4 regions of the Candidatus Chlorohelix sp. genome follow, and region 1 is predicted to be linked to each of the others. Evidence: riboswitches for the same ligand, from Rfam matches in the RefSeq annotation. Region 1 holds a riboswitch; each other region holds the start of a gene.
The links. A riboswitch is a leader RNA that binds a small molecule or an ion and turns the genes downstream of it on or off. The one in region 1 is predicted to bind S-adenosylmethionine.
Positions count from the first base shown of each region.

Region 2: it holds a riboswitch for S-adenosylmethionine, as region 1 does, so the genes downstream of both, WCK19_RS09665 (uroporphyrinogen decarboxylase family protein) here and WCK19_RS04210 (S-adenosylmethionine synthetase N-terminal domain-containing protein) in region 1, are expected to answer to the same signal.
Region 3: it holds a riboswitch for S-adenosylmethionine, as region 1 does, so the genes downstream of both, mtnA (S-methyl-5-thioribose-1-phosphate isomerase) here and WCK19_RS04210 (S-adenosylmethionine synthetase N-terminal domain-containing protein) in region 1, are expected to answer to the same signal.
Region 4: it holds a riboswitch for S-adenosylmethionine, as region 1 does, so the genes downstream of both, metH (methionine synthase) here and WCK19_RS04210 (S-adenosylmethionine synthetase N-terminal domain-containing protein) in region 1, are expected to answer to the same signal.

Region 1 is NZ_JBAXHI010000005.1:138,904-143,569, forward strand. Features, by position in the region: gene WCK19_RS04205 (SAM-dependent chlorinase/fluorinase) at 1-796, opposite strand, end outside; SAM riboswitch class I at 1,016-1,140, shown strand; partial or broken gene WCK19_RS04210 (S-adenosylmethionine synthetase N-terminal domain-containing protein) at 1,338-1,523, shown strand; gene WCK19_RS04215 (methyl-accepting chemotaxis protein) at 1,945-3,702, opposite strand; gene rpsO (30S ribosomal protein S15) at 4,110-4,379, shown strand.
Region 2 is NZ_JBAXHI010000017.1:27,616-32,281, reverse strand. Features, by position in the region: gene WCK19_RS09675 (helix-turn-helix domain-containing protein) at 1-465, opposite strand, end outside; gene WCK19_RS09670 (dihydrolipoamide acetyltransferase family protein) at 582-1,784, shown strand; SAM riboswitch class I at 1,977-2,093, shown strand; gene WCK19_RS09665 (uroporphyrinogen decarboxylase family protein) at 2,357-3,361, shown strand; gene WCK19_RS09660 (ABC transporter substrate-binding protein) at 3,380-4,666, shown strand, end outside.
Region 3 is NZ_JBAXHI010000020.1:55,518-60,183, forward strand. Features, by position in the region: gene WCK19_RS10800 (ABC transporter ATP-binding protein) at 1-727, opposite strand, end outside; TPP riboswitch at 831-946, opposite strand; SAM riboswitch class I at 1,102-1,208, shown strand; gene mtnA (S-methyl-5-thioribose-1-phosphate isomerase) at 1,300-2,382, shown strand; gene WCK19_RS10810 (carbohydrate kinase family protein) at 2,626-3,597, shown strand; gene ahcY (adenosylhomocysteinase) at 3,674-4,666, shown strand, end outside.
Region 4 is NZ_JBAXHI010000025.1:31,821-36,486, forward strand. Features, by position in the region: gene metH (methionine synthase) at 1-2,702, opposite strand, end outside; SAM riboswitch class I at 2,778-2,877, opposite strand; gene purU (formyltetrahydrofolate deformylase) at 2,972-3,829, opposite strand; gene WCK19_RS12150 (hypothetical protein) at 3,923-4,123, opposite strand; gene WCK19_RS12155 (alpha/beta fold hydrolase) at 4,549-4,666, shown strand, end outside.

The DNA of each region.
Region 1 (4,666 bases):
CAAAAGCCGCATAGCCATTTACTCTTGCCAGTTCGAGAAAATCGCTACTCCCAAAGAGAGTTATCAGTTCGTTAGGTGAGCCATCCCCGTAGTTTGCTTTAATACCACCGCTTTCCAGACGAACTTTTCGACTTGTTATTGGTGAGTAATATTCCACATAAACCCTTAGCTTGCGTTTTTCACTTTCGGTAAGCTGATCAAATTGGCGACGATGGATGTTGCTGATAATATTTCCAAAATGATCAATATGCAATACACGACCCTGCAATACCTTTTTCTTACCGACCTGTTCCCACTGGGGCCAGAGATCCTCAAATGATACTACATCCCCCACTTCAAGTAAGGGTCCAACTTTTTCAAAAGGTTCTCCCTTAGACAGGTGTGCCGCTACTGGTGCATAAATATCTCGCCCAAAAAAGGTATTACTTACAAATTGACGGTGAAAAGACTGATTGAGCGGCTCACGTACACTTATGTTCGGGTAAGTATCAATGATGTAGGAGAAAAGCCCATTATCTGGACCTATAAATACCCCCACATCCGGTACTTTCAGACAGATGGTTCGGCGGTCCGTACTTACACCGGGATCGACTACCGCCACATGTATTGAGTTTGGTGGGAAGTGATAATGGGCATTATATAATACAAAGGCACCCTGCAAAACATTTTGAGGTTCTATTTGATGCGAAATATCTACCAGCAAGGAGGCGGGGTTTATAGTGTTAATCACCCCTTTCATCATACCGATATAGCCGTCTTGCTCTCCAAAATCTGTGGTAAGGGTAACAATTGTCATAAAGCCTCGATTCTCTGCTGTGATTAGTGGAGCTGAATTAAAAGCCTCGCCTTGATATTTCTGTAAATATAACTTAGTTTATTTAGATTATCAAATCAATCATTCGTCCCAGCCTTGCTACGCTTATATTTATACTTGACAAATATGATAAAATAACTTATGCCTATATTAGGCAAAAAAAGTGCCTCATTATCATCATAGAATATAGACATAGTGTAACTCTTATCAAGAGAAGTTGAAGGAATAAGGTTCTTCGAAATTCGGCAACCAACGCTTCTAAACAATATGCGCGTATGGTGCCAATTACAACATAATCTGAATGTCAGGTTATCGAAAGATAAGAGAGGTATCTGCCCGGACATGAATTTAATCCGTTTGCAGAAATGAATGTGCTGACCCCCTTATCCTTAGATAAGCGGGGTTTTTATTTGCCTGGTGCTTATTTTCTAAACAGCTTTTAGCATAAAAACGTATTAACTCTAGTCTAGAGTAATACTATGCTCAAAGTTAAAAATTTCAATTTTGCAAAGAAGGAGAAAAAATGTCTAACACCTTTCTCACCTCACCCAAGCTTTTTCTAACAAGCGAAAGCGTTACTGAAGGTCACCCCGATAAGCTTTGCGACCAAATTTCGGATGCCATATTGGAGCAGGACCCGAATGCCCGCGTAGCCTGTGAAACTGCCACTACTACCGGCTTGATACTAGTAGCAGGTGAAATTCCCACTGTTCCTACTCCCAACCATTATTAGTAACAGCCAAAAATTCCCCCCGCTTTTGTATATAAATCTGCTAGTCCTTGAAATAACAAAATCATACTTGATAATCTTAATAAAGTATATTAATATACATTCCAATTGCCCCGTTGAAGGGGACTGAAACTCTGTTGCAATGCAGGTCACATAGTGGGAAGTGCATAGTAATGCAGAGGTAGCACGCTATAATAGATTTTTGCTATTGTTAAGCAGCCTCAGATGTTTGGCAAAATTAAAATTCACCTCTTCCAAGATAGGCACACCCCACACTGGAATAACACGCAGCGCTGATATAGCTCCGCAGAAAACAATGCGCTAAATTGCTCGTCCTCGCGGTATCGCTCCTTGCACACGCTATTCTTTCTTTTTCACTCCATAGACTCTAACTGCTGAATTATTTACGCCCGGCAGTATCTTGTCTGTTTTGTCGCGAGGATGAGTCATTTTTCGACTCAGGCAGATTATTTTTGGCTTTTACCCATTTCATTTTGAAGGTGCGAGTAGCGCCAGATTTTTTTATAGCTGTGTCATCACGTAGTTTAAATGTGCCTACAAGCGTGTTCAATTGTAGTGCAATTTCAGTTAGAGCGTTCGCGCTTGAAAGATAACTCTTACTGCCCTCGCTAATATTGGATATCATATGCGACATTTCCTGCATAGTACCGGCAACCTGTGTGTTGGCAACCCGCTGCTGATCGGTAGCCAGTGAAATGGCGTAGGAAAGCTGACTCGTGTGTTTTGCCACTTCAATAATTTCCTTATTAACGCTTAACGCTTCTTCAACCATTTGACGACCCAACGCCACCACTTTAATGCCATCTTCGGTTGCCATTACGCTGGCAGTAGTAGCTTGCTGAATTTGACCAACTAGTTGTTGGATTTCCACTGCCGCTTGCCGCGAGCGTTGCGATAACTTTCGCACCTGAGAAGCTACTACCGCAAACCGTTCTCCTTCTTCCCCCGCTCCAGCGCTTTCAATAGCTGCATTTAGAGCGAGCAGATGGGTATCATCAGAGAGGGTGCTAATCAGGCTGGTGGCTTCGCGGATTCGCTGTGAAACGGAGTTTAAAGCAATTATACGTTCTGCAATCAGGTTCACACGCTGCGTAATATCTGCCATCTTTTGTGAAAGAGCATTCATAGTGTTATAGCCAATCTCTGCGCTATTTAACGACTCATTCGCGCTTTGGGCTACCTTGCTGGCGCTCTCTGCAATTTGCTGGCTTGTACCGCTTAATTCATTAATGGTTGCTGAAACTTGAGAAACAGCCACCGCTTGCTCTGAAAGGCTACTCGCCTGTCTGGCACTGGCTTCTTCAAGATAATGACTGGTTGTAGAAACGGTATTAGCTTGCAATTGAATCCGAGCAATAACCATTCTCAAACGCGCCAACGCCTTATTAAGGCTTTCGCTTAACCCCACTATTTCTTGAGAGCCTTCTACTAGGAATTTAGGGGTTAAATCGCCCTCGGCAGTAAGCTTCAGCTTAGCATTTAATGCACTCAAAGGACGTGACAATAGACGCGGTATGCTAACTGTCAATAATAATACTGATGCTATGCTTCCTATCAATACAAGCCCAAAAATCCAGAGCATTACTGTTATATTGGCGCGACTTTCTTGTTCTATACTTTCGTATATTTTAGTTAATTCAGCAGTATAATTTTTTAGTTCATCAAAAAGTTGTCTGCGTGTAGTCTGCGAATTGAAAAGCATTTGTCTTGCATCTTCAGGTTTGAGGCTAAGATTCTGCAATTTATTGTAATCTTGTGCTACAACTTGATAGATTTGCAATATTTTTAGAAAACCTGAATTAGTTTTTGAATCGCTAAAAGCAGGCGTTATTTCGCGAAGTAGCTCTTCAATCCGTGTATCCTGTTTCAAAGTAGCCTGTTGCAAGTTGCTATTAAAATTATCAACATAAATCTGATAGAATTCTGCCTGCTCATCCAATAAATATGCTAAATCTTGGGCATAGTTTACCCGTTCCCTACTTTGCGCTTCCATATCTCTGCTAGAAGTAATACGTCCTAACAGATAGAAAGAAGCCAAACCATTCACTGTAACAAGGAAAAGAATGAAGAAAAAGGTAAAATAAATCCTACCACTTAGACTATATAGAGAAAATACTGACAAACGTTTATTCGCCATAGATTGATCCTTGTAGATTGAACTGATAGAAGTTCTTGCATTTGGGAAATAATAACATAATTGTAAAGCCTTACCACATTTGGGAAATAATCTTAGATAGCCAAAATTTATGAGCCGAATCTTACGCCCAAATATTGATTAAACTAGCAATGATTTTTTGCGATGGGTAAAAATTGCATGGATGAGTGTGATATGTTATACTACGTGAGCAAGTGCAACAGGTATAGTAGCTCATATACTACCTTGTAACGCAGGAAACGTCCGGCGTACAGTTAACAAAGAGCAACAAAAAAGCACTGTATTTAACATTAGGGTTGCGTGCCATAACATTTATGATGGCAGGCACAAAAGCCCGTTAATTTTGGTAAATAGATTTGAGGACAAAACTACCGAAAGGGGGTTTTTGAATGTCGCTGCAAAAAGCCGAAAAAGACGGCATCATTGAGAAATATGCCGTTCATAACGGCGATACCGGTTCACCCGAAGTGCAGATAGCTCTATTGACAGAGCGCATTTTACAGCTTACACAGCATCTTAACACGCACAAGCATGATAATCATTCACGGCGTGGTTTGCTGAAATTGGTAGGTCGTCGCCGCCGCTTGCTGGTATATCTAAGCCAGAAAGATATTGAGCGCTACCGAGTTGTTATCGGAAAATTAGGGCTTCGCCGCTAACCGGAAAAGTGTTGAGCAGGAAAAACCAGAAAGACCTGTAAAAATAGCAGGTCTTTTAGTTTTTTCGCTAATGTAATATGACAAGTTCTAACATGGGTAAATTACTCCGTTGCTGAATTGTTCTACCCCAAAATTGAATACATAATAGTAAGCAATTTGACTAACTTCTTACACTAGCCTAAAATATTAGGATATAAGGTAATTTCCCCTCACTTTTAATTTTTATCACTGAAAATTCTAGCCTCTTCATAGGATTCATGCTCACCCATCTTACTTTTATCGGTATT
Region 2 (4,666 bases), on a different contig from region 1:
ATTGTGCATAGGGTCAAACAGCAATCTTAATAAATTGCGGCGACGTGCCGGAATACTTTCGAGGGGAGTTCCAAAAGCGCTGGTTATGGCTCTGTTCCATTTCACGATATTCCAAACTTGATTTACCAGCAATGCCGGATAGGGCAGCATTTTGTTCAGATAGGCTTCTACCACTTTATACAAACGTGCCATTTCATTGCTGGTGAGGGACTGAGGTATTGGGGCAAACCCCGCTGCTATAAGCAGAAGATTAATTTCATTATTGCTGAGTTCAAGCCCTTTTCTGGCGATATTTAACAGAGTGTCACGAGAAGGTGAGCGATTACCTCGCTCAATTTCACCGTAATAATTATGTGCAATGTCGCTGGCACGTGCTACTTCTTCCTGAGAGCGGTTTTGCCTGAACCGCAGTTGGCGCAACAATTTGGCAAGCGCATTGCTTTTATTATCGAAAGTGTTATTCATCTTTTCTCTTGCTGGCTAACAATATGTTAGCATTATTGTAGCTTGCATTTGGATAATTGCAATACTTATGGTAAGATTAATTAAAATTCAAGCATTACCACTGTAACGATATAAAAATGGGTAAACTGGTCACGCTAGATGGCAAAAATGGAATAAAACCTGAAACCGAAGCGGTTATAATAAACTGGTTTGTGCGTCCGGGGCGCAAAGTTGAAAAACACCAACTGCTGGCTGAGGTTATGGTTGAAAAGGTCAGTATCGAAATTCGCGCCGAGTTGACCGGGATTCTCGAATCTATTATTGCGGCAGAAGGAACTATTGTAACGCCGGGTATGACCCTTGCCATAATTGAACCTGTCGAAAACTTGGAAAAACCCAATGCCGAAGGTTCTTTGCCGCTTGAAGCTACTAAACCCCGAACGCTTTCTATACTACCTGCTCTATATGTGGTATCTTCTCCGGCTGCGAGGAAACTAGCGCGTGAATTGGGGTTAGATTTATCCGAGATAGCGCATTCTCTTGCGCCGGGAAATCGCCTTAATGAGGCAGCCGTCCGCCGCTATTTGCAAATATTAACTCGGCAAAACCTCGATAATGAAGTTCCTTCACGGAGGCAGGCTCAATCCAGTTTACGCCGTCTTATCAGGAATAGAGTCTCAAGAGCAGGGCAACTCACTGCTCCCGCTACCATTACCACGCGCTTGTCGGTAAATTTTACTCTGGCGTGGCTCTATAATTTAAATATATCAGGGGTCAATCGAAAAACATCTTTGTTGGCTCTGGTTATTCGTGCCACTGCTCTAGCTTTACATAAGTTTCCAATATTTAACGCGAGCCTCGAAAATAGCGAAGTAATTTATTATCTTGATCATAATATAAGCCTGATGTATTCAGCCGAAGATGGTTTAGCTTTGCCGGTAATAAAACAGGCTGGTTTGCAATCTCTGACTGATTTATCAGATATGGCTGAGAATTTGAAAACTAGAGCATGTCAAGGAAATCTGACATTAAAAGATACGCTTGGTGGAACTTTTACTATTTGCGATTTGGGAGATTATGCTATTGACAGTTTTACCCCTATACTAAATCTTCCGCAATCGGCTGTATTAGGTATTGGCTGTATATACAGTTTATCTAGTACAACATTTTATCCAGCTGGTACTTACCAGATTCTTGAAGAGTGGGAAGATAATCGTCATATTGGTTGGGGTCTGACATTGAGTTTAACCTTTGACCATAGGCTTAGCGATGGTCCCAACGCTGCCGCTTTTCTCAAAACTATCCGCGATTATCTTGAAACCCCTGATACCTTGCGTTAATGCTCCCCTATTCTGGTAACTGTTGGGCAATCAAATCCGGTCAATGTAGTTTCGCCACACAACTTCTCGGGTAGCACGGCAAATCCCAACAACTTACCGTCGGAATTTTTACCAAAATTTAACTTGACAATGTTTATAGACTAGATTATCTTTATTATGTAATCTGAAACGGGTTACAAAAACTGAAAATTGCTCTTATCCAGAGAGGTGGAGGGTATGAGGCCCTGTGAAGCCCGGCAACCCGCGCAATGTAAGCGTAAGGTGCCAATTCCGGCGCTATCTGTTCTGCAGGTGGTCGCAAGATAAGGGAGTCCTGTTCAAAAAGCGTGTGAACGCAGAGAGAATAATGGAATTTCCGAACCCCTTATCTAAACTTGATAAGTGGGTTTTTTAATACCACACGCTATTAAGTTTTACTTATCAATTGAATTGAAGCGCATGCTCTAGGTGCTATTCTATTAGTGCTGTAAAACAAAGCCCTGTAGGTCTTTGCGCCTAGGTGGGGTCTAGTTTAGTATTGCCAGAAAAATGATTAGCAACTAATTCATTAGAAAAGACTCTCAGGAGGAGTTATGGCTAAGTCTGAAAAATGGAAACGAGTAGAAACTGCCCTGTCCGGCGGGCAACCTGATCGCGTACCCTATGCTTTCTGGAAGCACTTCCCGGTTATTGACAAGAATCCCGATGAACTGGTCAAGGCAACAGCCGAATTTCATCGTAAATTCGAGCAAGATTTTGTAAAGGTAATGTTCCGCAGTTCCTTTACCACTGAGGATTGGGGCTTTCGCCCTAACGGTTATCACCCTACCGCTGGTAATTTACTGATTACCGATTATGTTATCAAAACGCCTCAAGATTGGCGGCGGCTTGAATTGCTTGACCCCACACAGGGTACTTTGGGAGAGCAACTTATCGTGTTGCGGAAATTGGCGAAGGAATTAGACGGCGATGCCCCGATTCTTTCCACCGTTTTTTCACCTTCAATGATTGGTCTCAAGTTGGCAGGGGAAGAAGGCTTAGCTGAGCATCTAAAAGCTGACCCGGAAGCGGTAAAAGCTGGACTTTCCGCGATTGCTGAAACGGTTCTTAAATTTGGCGAGGCTACTTTGAAAAATGGGGCGGATGGTCTCTTTTATGCTATCCAAGAACCGGGACGCATTTTAACAGCGGGTGATGGTCAACCTAATCTGGGCGACCTTTTTGACCGCCCTGTGTTGGAAAAGCTCTTCCCATCAACCGGGTTTTTCTTCTTGCACGCGCATGGCGAGACTATTGCTTTTGAAGAGATTGTGAATTATTCCTACCATGCGCTGAACTGGCATGATCGTGGGGGTGGTCCTTCTTTGAAAGAAGCTCGCCGTTTTACCAATAAGACGTTAGCTGGTGGACTTAACAACCGCGAAACTTTACCCAATGGAACTCCGGCGGATGTTGCTGCTGAAGTAACTGATGCGGTTAATCAGTTAGAGGGTAGAGGATTGTTGTTGACTCCCGGTTGTGGCTTCCCGGTGAACGCTCCAGAAGATAATTTGTTGGCTGTTAAAGAGACCATACAGGGTCGGTTAGCCCTAGCTTAAGAGGAGACATTTATTTTTATGTTCAAGAAAAGTTTTAGTACCAAAACCCCCCGCCGCTATGCTTTAGCATTGATTGGGTTACTGCTTGCCGCATTGCTGGCAGCTTGCGGTGATGCTACCGCCACTACTACTTCGAGCGGTAAAACTACCGTATCCGGTACTACTGCTGCTGCAACAACTGGCGCAACTACTGCATCCGGTACTACTACCGCTGCTGCTACTACCTCGGCTAATTCTCAGCTTATCATCGGTACGCTGGTAGAACTGGCTGACCTTAACCCGCTGACAACTCTGGCAGACCATTTCCCAGAGCATGTGCCACAAACGCTTCTGTTCGATGGGCTTACTCAGTTTTTGCCTGACAGCACTATCGGTCCGCGCCTTGCCAGTAGCTGGGAAATTAGCAAGGACGGTAAGGAATATACCTTTAAGCTAAACCCCAAAGCCACTTGGTGGGACGGTAAGCCTGTGACTGCGGATGATGTTAAATTCACTTATGACTCCTTGATAGATGCCAATACCGGCAGCAGCAACGAAGGGGCTGAAGCGGTAGTATCTACAACCGTTATTGATGCACAGACTGTCAAAATTACCTTGAGCCAATCTGACCCCACTTTCCTTTCGAGAGGTTGCTCTCGTGGGATTGTGCCACAGCATATTTTGAAAGGTCAGGATTTGAACAAAACTGATTTTGGACGCAAGCCGGTAGGTAGTGGACCTTACAAGTTGGTTTCGTGGCAACAAGGCAGCAGCTATGTGCTGGAAGCTAATACCAATTACTTCTTGGGTGCGCCAAACATAGGCAAGGTGATTATTAAAATCCTGCCTAACCAAAATGTGTTGTTAACACAACTCAGAAGCGGTGAGATTAATTACGCTCCGGTAACGCCCCGTGACCTGAAGACAATTGAAAGTATTCCCGGCTCTAAAGTTCTGGAAAATCCAACTCCACGCTTTTATGACATTGCCCCGAATCACCAGAATTTCTTCCTGCAAGATGTGAAAGTGCGTCAGGCAATATTGTTCGCGATTGACCGTCAGGGCATTGTAGATAAGGTGCTGCTGGGTCATGGGGTGGTAATTGACTCAAACGCAACTCCGGCTTCTTGGGCTTATAATCCAGATGCGCCCAAACATCCCTACGACCCTACCAAAGCTAAGCAACTGCTAACCCAAGCGGGATTTACCGCCGGTTCGGATGGCATACTGGTAAAAGACGGCAAGCCCTTTAAGATTTCATTCTTGGTCAATACATACGACACTGCCTTGATACAGGCGTTGACAGTGGCTCAGCAAAATCTCAAG
Region 3 (4,666 bases), on a different contig from region 1:
TTGCTAACAGGCGAGCTTTTAGCTCTACTAAGGCTGAGTCGGAAACCGAACGCGGTTTTGGAATCAGGACTTCTTGCACCACGCGAATGGTGGTGGGTAGATGGGTGAATAGGTAGATTCGTTCGCTGAGTAGCAAGGCTTCCTCAATATCGTGGGTGATGAACAGGATGGTACGGCGTAGCTTTGCTTGCATCTCTGCCAACCATTCCTGAAGCCCTGCTCTGGTGAGCGCGTCTAACGCTCCGAACGGCTCATCCAGCAGCATAACCTCGCGTTCGGACAGAAAGGTTCGCAAGAGGGCAAGCCGTTGGCGCATCCCGCCGGACATTTGCCACGGGAAGCTCTTTTCAAAGCCCTTCAAGCCGAAAATTTCAAAGTAAGCAAGGGCATGTTCGCGGGCAATTTTGCGGGGAGTTCCGGCAAGCTCTAGTCCAAGCGCGGCATTATCCAAAGCGGAACGCCACGGTAAAAGGGCATCGCGCTGGAGCATATACGCCATTTTGCCCGGTTGTGGCTGGAAGGGCTGATTGTCGTAGCGAAATTCGCCCGAATCGGCAGTTTCAAGCCCCGCCAAAATATTAAAGAGGGTGCTTTTTCCGCAACCGCTAGGACCAACTAGCGAAACAAACTCGCCCCGATTTGCCACAAGGCTGATGTTAGTCAGCGTGGGCAACGCGCCATAGGATTTGTTTAGATTATTGATTTGTAGTTTTGGTATTGTTTCCATATATTTCGATAGGTTAGAATCAAAAAAGCCACAGGAATACTGGAGAAAAATCCTGCGGCTCGCCCGTTTATTCCACTTAATTAGATACGAAATAGCTAGATAAATCGTAATTACGTAGAATTTCCCTTCGCCGGTATTACCCGGATCAGGTTCAAACGGTCGAAGATACTTTCAATCTTCCTCTCAGCCTGGAAAGCCCAAGCTCCCGTTGGTATTATTTTTAAAAGGTGCAAAAATAATCAGATTATAACATCATGATATTTGGCAGTATCATAATACTTTTTGTTTTGTAGTACAAGTCATTTGCAATGTACTTTTTGCCATGTTATATTTTGTTTAGATGCGAATAAAGCATTCATAACAACTGAATATTGCTCTCATCAAGAGAGGTGGAGGGACTGGCCCTATGAAGCCCGGCAACCGCCCGAATTTCGGGAGTGGTGCCAATTCCGGCAGGCAATTATTGCCTGAAAGATGAGAGGCGCTAACTTTGGTAAGTTACGTCTATTCTCGGATTGATGCGAGCAACTGCTAAACCGAGGATTTTTTTGTTTTGCCAAAGGGGTGTTCAATTGAACGAGAATGCAACTTCAACGCCTACACTGAAAGTTAAAACAATAGAATGGCGAGATGCCGACCTCACGCTATTGTTAATTGACCAAATCAGGTTGCCGCATCATTTTGAGAATGTCGAGTGCCGTAACTTCCATGAAGCCGGAGAAGCGATTCGCACCATGATTGTGCGAGGCGCTCCTGCCATCGGAGTAACTGCCGCTTACGCTATGGCTTTGGCGGCTTTGGAATACCGTGACCTCCCCCGTGACGAATTTATCAAAAAGTTAGACGAAGCGGGCGTATGGCTTAATGAAACCCGCCCCACCGCTGTTAACCTCAAATGGGCGATTGACCAATGCTTGGCGCTCGCACACCGTCTGCACGATGCTTATATTCAAGTAGTCAGCATTCCGTGGGAAATCCTGAGATTGGCAAAGCAAATACAAGCGGATGACCTAGCTTTTTGCAAGGCAATCGGCGCGTTTGGCGGAGAGCTTATCAAAGATGGCGATAATGTTCTAACCCATTGCAACGCGGGTGGCTTGGCTACTGCTGGTTATGGCACTGCTGTAGGTGTGATTACCGCCGCGCATGAAGCTGGTAAGAAGATTCACGTTTGGGTGGATGAAACTCGCCCTTACCTGCAAGGGGCGCGTCTTACTGCTTGGGAAATGCAGCAACTTGGTATTCCTCATACCCTGATAACTGACAATATGTCGGGACATCTGATGCAACGTGGTAAGGTTCAATTCATTGTGACTGGGGCTGACCGCATAGCGGCAAACGGCGATACTGCCAACAAAATCGGCACTTACATGGTGGCAGTGCTGGCAAAGGAAAATAATATTCCCTTCTATATAGCCGCGCCGCTAACCACTATTGACCTGAAAATCAAATCCGGTGAGGAAATCCCAATCGAGGAGCGGAGCGCGGATGAGGTTGTTTTCATCGGCGGGAAGCGGATTGCGCCGGAAGGGGTTCACGCTGCTCACTTTGGTTTCGATGTGACTCCAGCGCGATATATTCACGGGATTATTACCGAAAAGGGTATTGCGCGTCCACCGTATGAGCAAAGCATCCCGGCGTTGTTTGAAAAATAAGCGCGGGTTGCACAAGTTTGTTGATTATGCGTAGTATTGAGTCCAGACTTTTGTAGTTTAAACACTTGAAATTAGGCTAAAGACTGGCAAAATAAACTATTAGCATGATTCTGTGTCTGAGTTGCTCTGAATTATAACGAATCTAAAAATGCTCAGGTGTTCGGCTCTCTAATACTGGGGTTAGTTTTGGGGAGTAACGTGATGGTATTTACCAATGCTTGAAGTTATGCAGCAGGAGGAGTAATGTCAATAATCGTAACAGGCTCTATCGCCTATGACCACATTATGGATTTTCCGGGTTTCTTTAAAGACCATATTTTACCTGAGAAAATTCATATTCTTAATGTCTCTTTCCTGGTTTCATCGTTGAAAAAAATGCACGGTGGCTGCGCCCCCAATATTTCCTATACGCTGGCTTTACTTGGTGAGCGTTCGAGCATTCTTGGCACAGTGGGACACGATTTTCAGGCTTATCGGGCAGCGCTTGAAGAAGTAGGGGTGGATACCAGCCTCGTAAAAGTTATACAAGATAAGGTAACCGCCTCGTGCTTTATTACGACCGACAAATCCGGTAGTCAGATAACCGGGTTTTATCCGGGCGCGATGGAACACGCCAGCGAAGTACGGATTGAGGATGCTAATCCGCAAGACATCGAAATCTGCATAGTTTCGCCGGATGACCCCCGCGCAATGATAGAGCATGTGCATGAGTGCCAGCAGTTGAAAGTTCCTTACATCTATGATATTGGCTGGCAGGTGATTGCTTTCGATGGCGGCGCGTTGTTGGATGGGGTGAACGGCGCGAAATTGGTAATCGGCAACGACTACGAGCTAGAAATTCTGCGTGAGAAAACCGGGCTAACGCCGGAAAAAATGCTTGAAACCTCCGAATATGTGGTTATTACCAAAGGCTCAGAGGGTTCTACTATCTATAGCCGTTCGGGTATTGCACAAATTCCCCCTATTCCCGCTAAAGTGGTACTTGACCCAACCGGCGCGGGTGACGCTTTTAGGGGTGGTCTTTTAAAAGGTCTTAGGCGCGGGTATGACCTTGACCAAATGGGGCGCGTGGCGGCATTGGCGGCAACATTCTGTGTTGAATCCAGTGGCACACAAGGTCAGAAATATACTATGACTGAATTTGAATCTCGCTATCACGAGTATTTTGGTACTCCTGCAATGCCATTATGGGAAGCGGAAGTTCTCGCAAAATAAACCAACGATTTTAAACGGTTTTTCTGGAAATCGGCGTGTTTTTACGCCGGATAATTACAAGGAGATGATTAAAGGGATGACGCAAGTCAATAATTACGATGTTAAAGATATGACGCTTGCCGGAAAAGGGCGCGACCGCATAGCTTGGGCTGCTCTTGAAATGCCAGTTTTGAAGCAGGTTAGAGACCGTTTTGAAAAAGAACAACCTCTGGCAGGGCAAAGACTCGGTTGCTGTCTTCACATTACAACTGAAACTGCCAACCTGTTGATTACTTTGAAAGCTGGCGGCGCATCAGTGGTAGCCTGTGCTTCCAACCCGCTCAGCACCCAAGATGATGTTGCCGCTGCGTTGGTGGAATACGGTATTCCGGTTTATGCCATCAAGGGCGAAGATAACGAAACTTATTACCGCCATTTGGATGCGGTGCTGGATTCTCATCCCACCCAAACTATGGATGACGGTTGCGACCTTGTTTCTCGCTTGCATCAGGATCGCCCTTCCCAAATTGCCGATATTATCGGCGGTACTGAAGAAACCACTACCGGTGTTATTCGTTTGAAGGCAATGGAGAAGGACGGCGCGTTGCGCTTCCCTATCGTGGCGGTTAATGAAGCCGACACTAAGCATATGTTCGACAACCGCTATGGCACCGGACAAAGTACCCTTGACGGGTTGCTCCGCGCTACCAATGTTTTGTTGGCTGGCAAGAATTTTGTGGTGGCTGGCTACGGCTGGTGTGGTCGCGGCTTGGCTTCTCGCGCTAGAGGGATGGGAGCGCAGGTTATTGTAACCGAGATTGACCCTATTCGTGCGCTTGAAGCGGTAATGGATGGCTTCCGGGTTATGACAATGGAACAGGCTGCCCCTATTGCCGATATTATCATCACTGTTACCGGAAACCTGAACGTAGTTGACCGCCAATTGCGGAAGATTAAAGATGGCTGCCTTATCGGCAACAGCGGTCACTTTAATGATGAAATCAATATTGGATTTTTGGATGAACTATCCGAAACCCGCCGCATAGTCCGCGAATTTGTAGAAGAGTTCAAATTCTTTGACGGGCGAAAG
Region 4 (4,666 bases), on a different contig from region 1:
AAGCGGACATCACGCTCATGCTCTTTCAAAATCGAAGCGTGCGCTTCTATCAGCAACTGGTTTTTAAATTGGGCGCTGGCGGCTTTATCGGTGAGCTTGTCTATAACCGACAAGCCTTCAAAAGCATCTTTGCAGTAAAAGATGCCGGGTGTATAGGGCGTTTCAGGGTTGTTATTTACAAAATTGGTGCGGTATCCGAAAGCTCGGTTTATGGCAGCGCCTCCAATCATGACTGGAAAATCTAAGCCGCGCCGTTGCAATTCCTGTACGCATAACGGCATTTGTTTGCTAGTGCTGACCAGTAGGGCGGATAGACCGATGGCATCCGCGCCTACTTCTACCGCTTTCTCGATGATGGTGTTGACCGGAACTTGTTTGCCCAAATCGTACACGGTGTAGCCGTTGTTGGTGAGGATGGTATTCACAAGGCTCTTGCCGATGTCATGCACATCGCCAAAGACGGTAGCAAGTACCACCTTGCCTTTGGTGTAGCCTTCCTTTTTCTCAAGGTAGATTTCAAGCCGTGCCACCGCTTTTTTCATCACTTCCGCGCTTTGCAGCACGAAAGGCAGAATCAGTTCGCCCGCGCCAAACTTGTCGCCAACCTCTTTCATAGCAGGCAGCAACACTTCGTTTAGTACCGGCACTGCGCCTCGGTTTTCCACTTCGGCATCCACCAGTTCTTCAATGCCTTCCTTCTTGCGATGCAAAATCTGGTAATGCAACTTCTCAGCTACCGACATACCAGCGGTTGCGTTTTCCGCTTCGGCTTTGACTCCGGCGCTGGTATTTTTCTCGAAAAACTCGATAAAGCGGGGCAGGGCATCTTGGTCTCGATTGAAAATCAGGTCATCGCATAATTTGCGCTGCTCATCCGGGATTTCAGCGTAGGGGGTGATGTGGCTTGGATTCACAATTGCCATATCCAGTCCGTATTGCACCGCATGGTGCAGGAACATCGAGTTAAGCACTGCTCGCGCCCGTTGCGCTACTCCGAACGACACGTTGCTAACCCCTAGAATAGTTAAAACCTCCGGGTATGTTTCTTTTATGCGTTTGATACCCAGAAGGGTTTGATAAGCGTCTTCTCGCAAGTCTTCTTGCCCGGTGGTAAGCGGGAAGGTCAGCAAATCGAAAATAAGGGCGTTATCCGGTAGGTCGTAGTTTTCATGTACAATTTGGCGGATGCGCGTGGCAATCTCAAATTTCCGCTCGGCGGTATGCGCCATGCCCTCTTCGTCAATGGTAAGGGCGATAACCGCTGCGCCATGGTCGCGCGCCAACGGCATAATCGCTTCGATACGCTCAGTTCCTCGCTCCATATTGATGGAGTTGATGATACAGCGACCGGGCGCAGCTTTCAGGGCAGCTTCAATTACATCCGCTTCAGTTGAGTCAATTACCAGCGGGGCTTCGATGGCGGTAGAAAGTTTCTTGACGGTACGGCGCATCTGTTCTGCCTCATCGGTGCGCTCGGTCAAAGCTACCTGCACGTCCAGCGTATGTGCGCCACCCTCCACCTGTTCGCGGGCGATGGTCATCAACCCATCGTAATCATCAGCCAATAGCAGTTGCCGTACCTTCTTGCTACCGGTGCTGTTCACCCGTTCGCCAACTAGCATCGGAGGCGGGTTTTGTAACAAGGAGGTGGCGCGAATACCGCTCGAAACCAGCGGTTCGGCTTGAACCTTACGCGCTGGCTTTTCATGTCCCCACACCTGTTTTGCCAGTTCGGCGGTATAGTCAGGGGTAGAACCGCAGCAAGTACCAACGATATTAATACCCAATTCTTCTACAAATTCCTTCAGGATTTCCGCCATCGGTACAGCCTGAAGCGGGTAAACGGTGCGCCCTCTTTCATTAATCGGCAATCCGGCGTTGGGCAAGCAACTGAGCTTAATTTTGCTGTGTTCGCTCAGGTAGCGCAGCGGTTCGCGCATCAGGTCGGGACCAACGGCGCAATTAAGCCCGATAATATCGGCGCGTAAACTCTCCAGCGTAACCATGACGGCGGCAATATCCGTACCTAACAACATTCGCCCGTTACCGTCCAGCACCGAAACCTGTGCTTGAATCGGCGCCCATTTTCCGGTTTGTAGAATGGCTTCACGAATCCCGAAAATCGCCGCTTTAACCTCCAGAATATCCTGTGAGGTTTCAATCAGCAACACATCCGCGCCTCCTTCGATTAGGGCTTTGCTCTGCTCGGCGTAAGTCTCTTTAAGTTGGTCGAAAGTAACGCCGCCTAGTGTAGGGTCTTCTGAGGAAGGCAAAAAACCGGTAGGTCCGATACTTCCGGCGACAAAGCGCGGGCGTGAGGGGTCGGCAGCGGTGAAGCGGTCCGCAACGCGGCGTGCAATTTGAGCGGCGTGAAAATTGATTTCGTAGGTCAGATGACCAAGTTTATATTCGTCTAGTTTTATGCGGCTACCGGTGAAACTATTGGATTCTACTACATCCGCGCCTGCCGAGAAATAAGCGGAATGGATTTCTTCGATAACATCAGGGCGAGTTAAGACCAGATATTCATTGCAACCGTGATACTGTTCTCCGCCGTAATCATCGGTGGTTAAGTTGCGTTCCATCAATTGTGTACCCATCGCGCCATCGTAAACCAACACACGCTTTTCCAGTTCCTGCATAAAGCGGGAAGCCTGATACTTTTCCGGGCTGCCGAATGGATTAAAAATCTGGTTGCTCAATCCGTTATCCTCCTAATCGCAAAAAACCCTCCGTATATACCGGAAGGTTTACAAGTTCCCGCGCTATTACACGGGCTTCTATCTTTCCCTACCGGGCTGGACTTAGCACCTTGCCGATAGCGACAGGTTGCTAGAGGTTCGGCGTGCCAGTTCACTCCCCTCTTCTTGATAGTGCAAGATATTTGCTATTTTCCCTATCAAAACCATACTAACATACTCGTTAATCAGGGTCAAACCGCCCTAAAAGTTGCCCTAGCCTTGATGAGAACCTACCGGAATACCACCGTCTTATTCCCATTAACCAGCACGCGGTGTTCGATGTGGTATTTTAGCGCACGGGCGAGAACGAGGCATTCGCTATCCCTGCCCAATGCCACCAACGCTTCGGGGCTGTTGCTGTGATCCACGCGGACGACTTCCTGCTCGATAATCGGACCTTCATCCAAAGCGTTGGTGACATAATGTGCGGTTGCGCCTATGAGCTTCACGCCACGGGCATACGCCTGATGATACGGGCGTGCGCCCTTAAAGCTTGGCAGAAACGAATGGTGGATATTGATGCAGCGTCCCGCCATGTTGGATACTAGCATCGGCGAAAGCACTTGCATATATCGCGCCAGTACCACCACTTCTGCCTGAGCTTGCTCCAAATGCTCCCACACTTTGGCTTCTTGCGTTTGCTTATCTCCCTTCACAACTGGCACATAAATAAAGGGGATTTTGTACCACGTGCAAAGCTCCCGCAAATCTTCGTGATTTGAGATAACACACGGGATTTCGATTGGTAGAGCGCCTGTGGAATAGCGATGCAGCAAGTCGTTCAGGCAGTGACGGTATTTAGAAACCAATATCACCACACGCGGCTTGATAGAGGTATCGGCAATCTGCCATTCCATACCAAAGTGGTGCGCTACCCCCACCCCGAATTTCTGTTTCAACGCCTTATAGCCGCATGAGTATTCGCCCAATACGAATTCGGAGCGCATAAAGAAACGTCCGGTGGAGGGGTCTCCAAATTGGGCTGACTCGATGATAAACCCATCGTTTTCGGTCAAGAATCCGGCAACGGCGGCAACAATGCCCGCTACATCATGGCAGGAAAGGGTAAGGATGTAGTGATTACTCATATATTCCACTATTTTTACCATATAGCAGCATTATAATGATTTCAGCCAATAATTAAAGAGGACGGGTGCAATACCCGCCCTGCTTCAAAGCCATTATGAAAGGCTTTTGGTTACAGAACTGAACATATTTCCAATCTGAGGTCCTAGAAAAACCAGTATAACGATTATCACGATTACTATTAGCATCAAGACCAAAGCATATTCCACCAGACCTTGCCCTTGTAACGGGTGCCGCAATCTGGCTTTCTTGTTAACAGTTACCCTGTTTTTTATCAAACCCGGTAATTTTATCATGTTAATATAGCTCCCTCTTGTTAAAGCATACAGCTAAATCTAGGAAATTTGGACTATGCTGAAGGGAAAGGCTGTCTTGCCGTTCCTGGGAGAATATTGCACGGAATTTGAGACAAGCTACACTTGACTCTTAGGTAAATTTTACTCTATCAGGAATATTAAAAAAAGGTCATAGCCCGATTGTACTATATCAGCAATCAAAACTTAATGCCAAATTATCACTTTTTCTGGCAATCCCCTCCTTTCCAAGGTATTATTAGGCTGAATATTTACAATTTACCATTAGTTTTTACCTTAAAATTTACCTTTATTCTATAAACTAGCTTGTGGTATTTGTAACTATTTTTTTCGGATTATAAAAACTGTCTTTTAACGTTAGCGCATTTTCAAATCGAAACCTTTGAGTATTTCAATGGAGTAAAATTATGGAAAACACGATGAGAAGCCCCGAAGTATTTTCAAATATTGACCGGATGGTGCATGCTTGGGCAGGGCGTTTTAATATGGGTATATCCCCTTCCGCTCTTATGCTGGCATATTTGG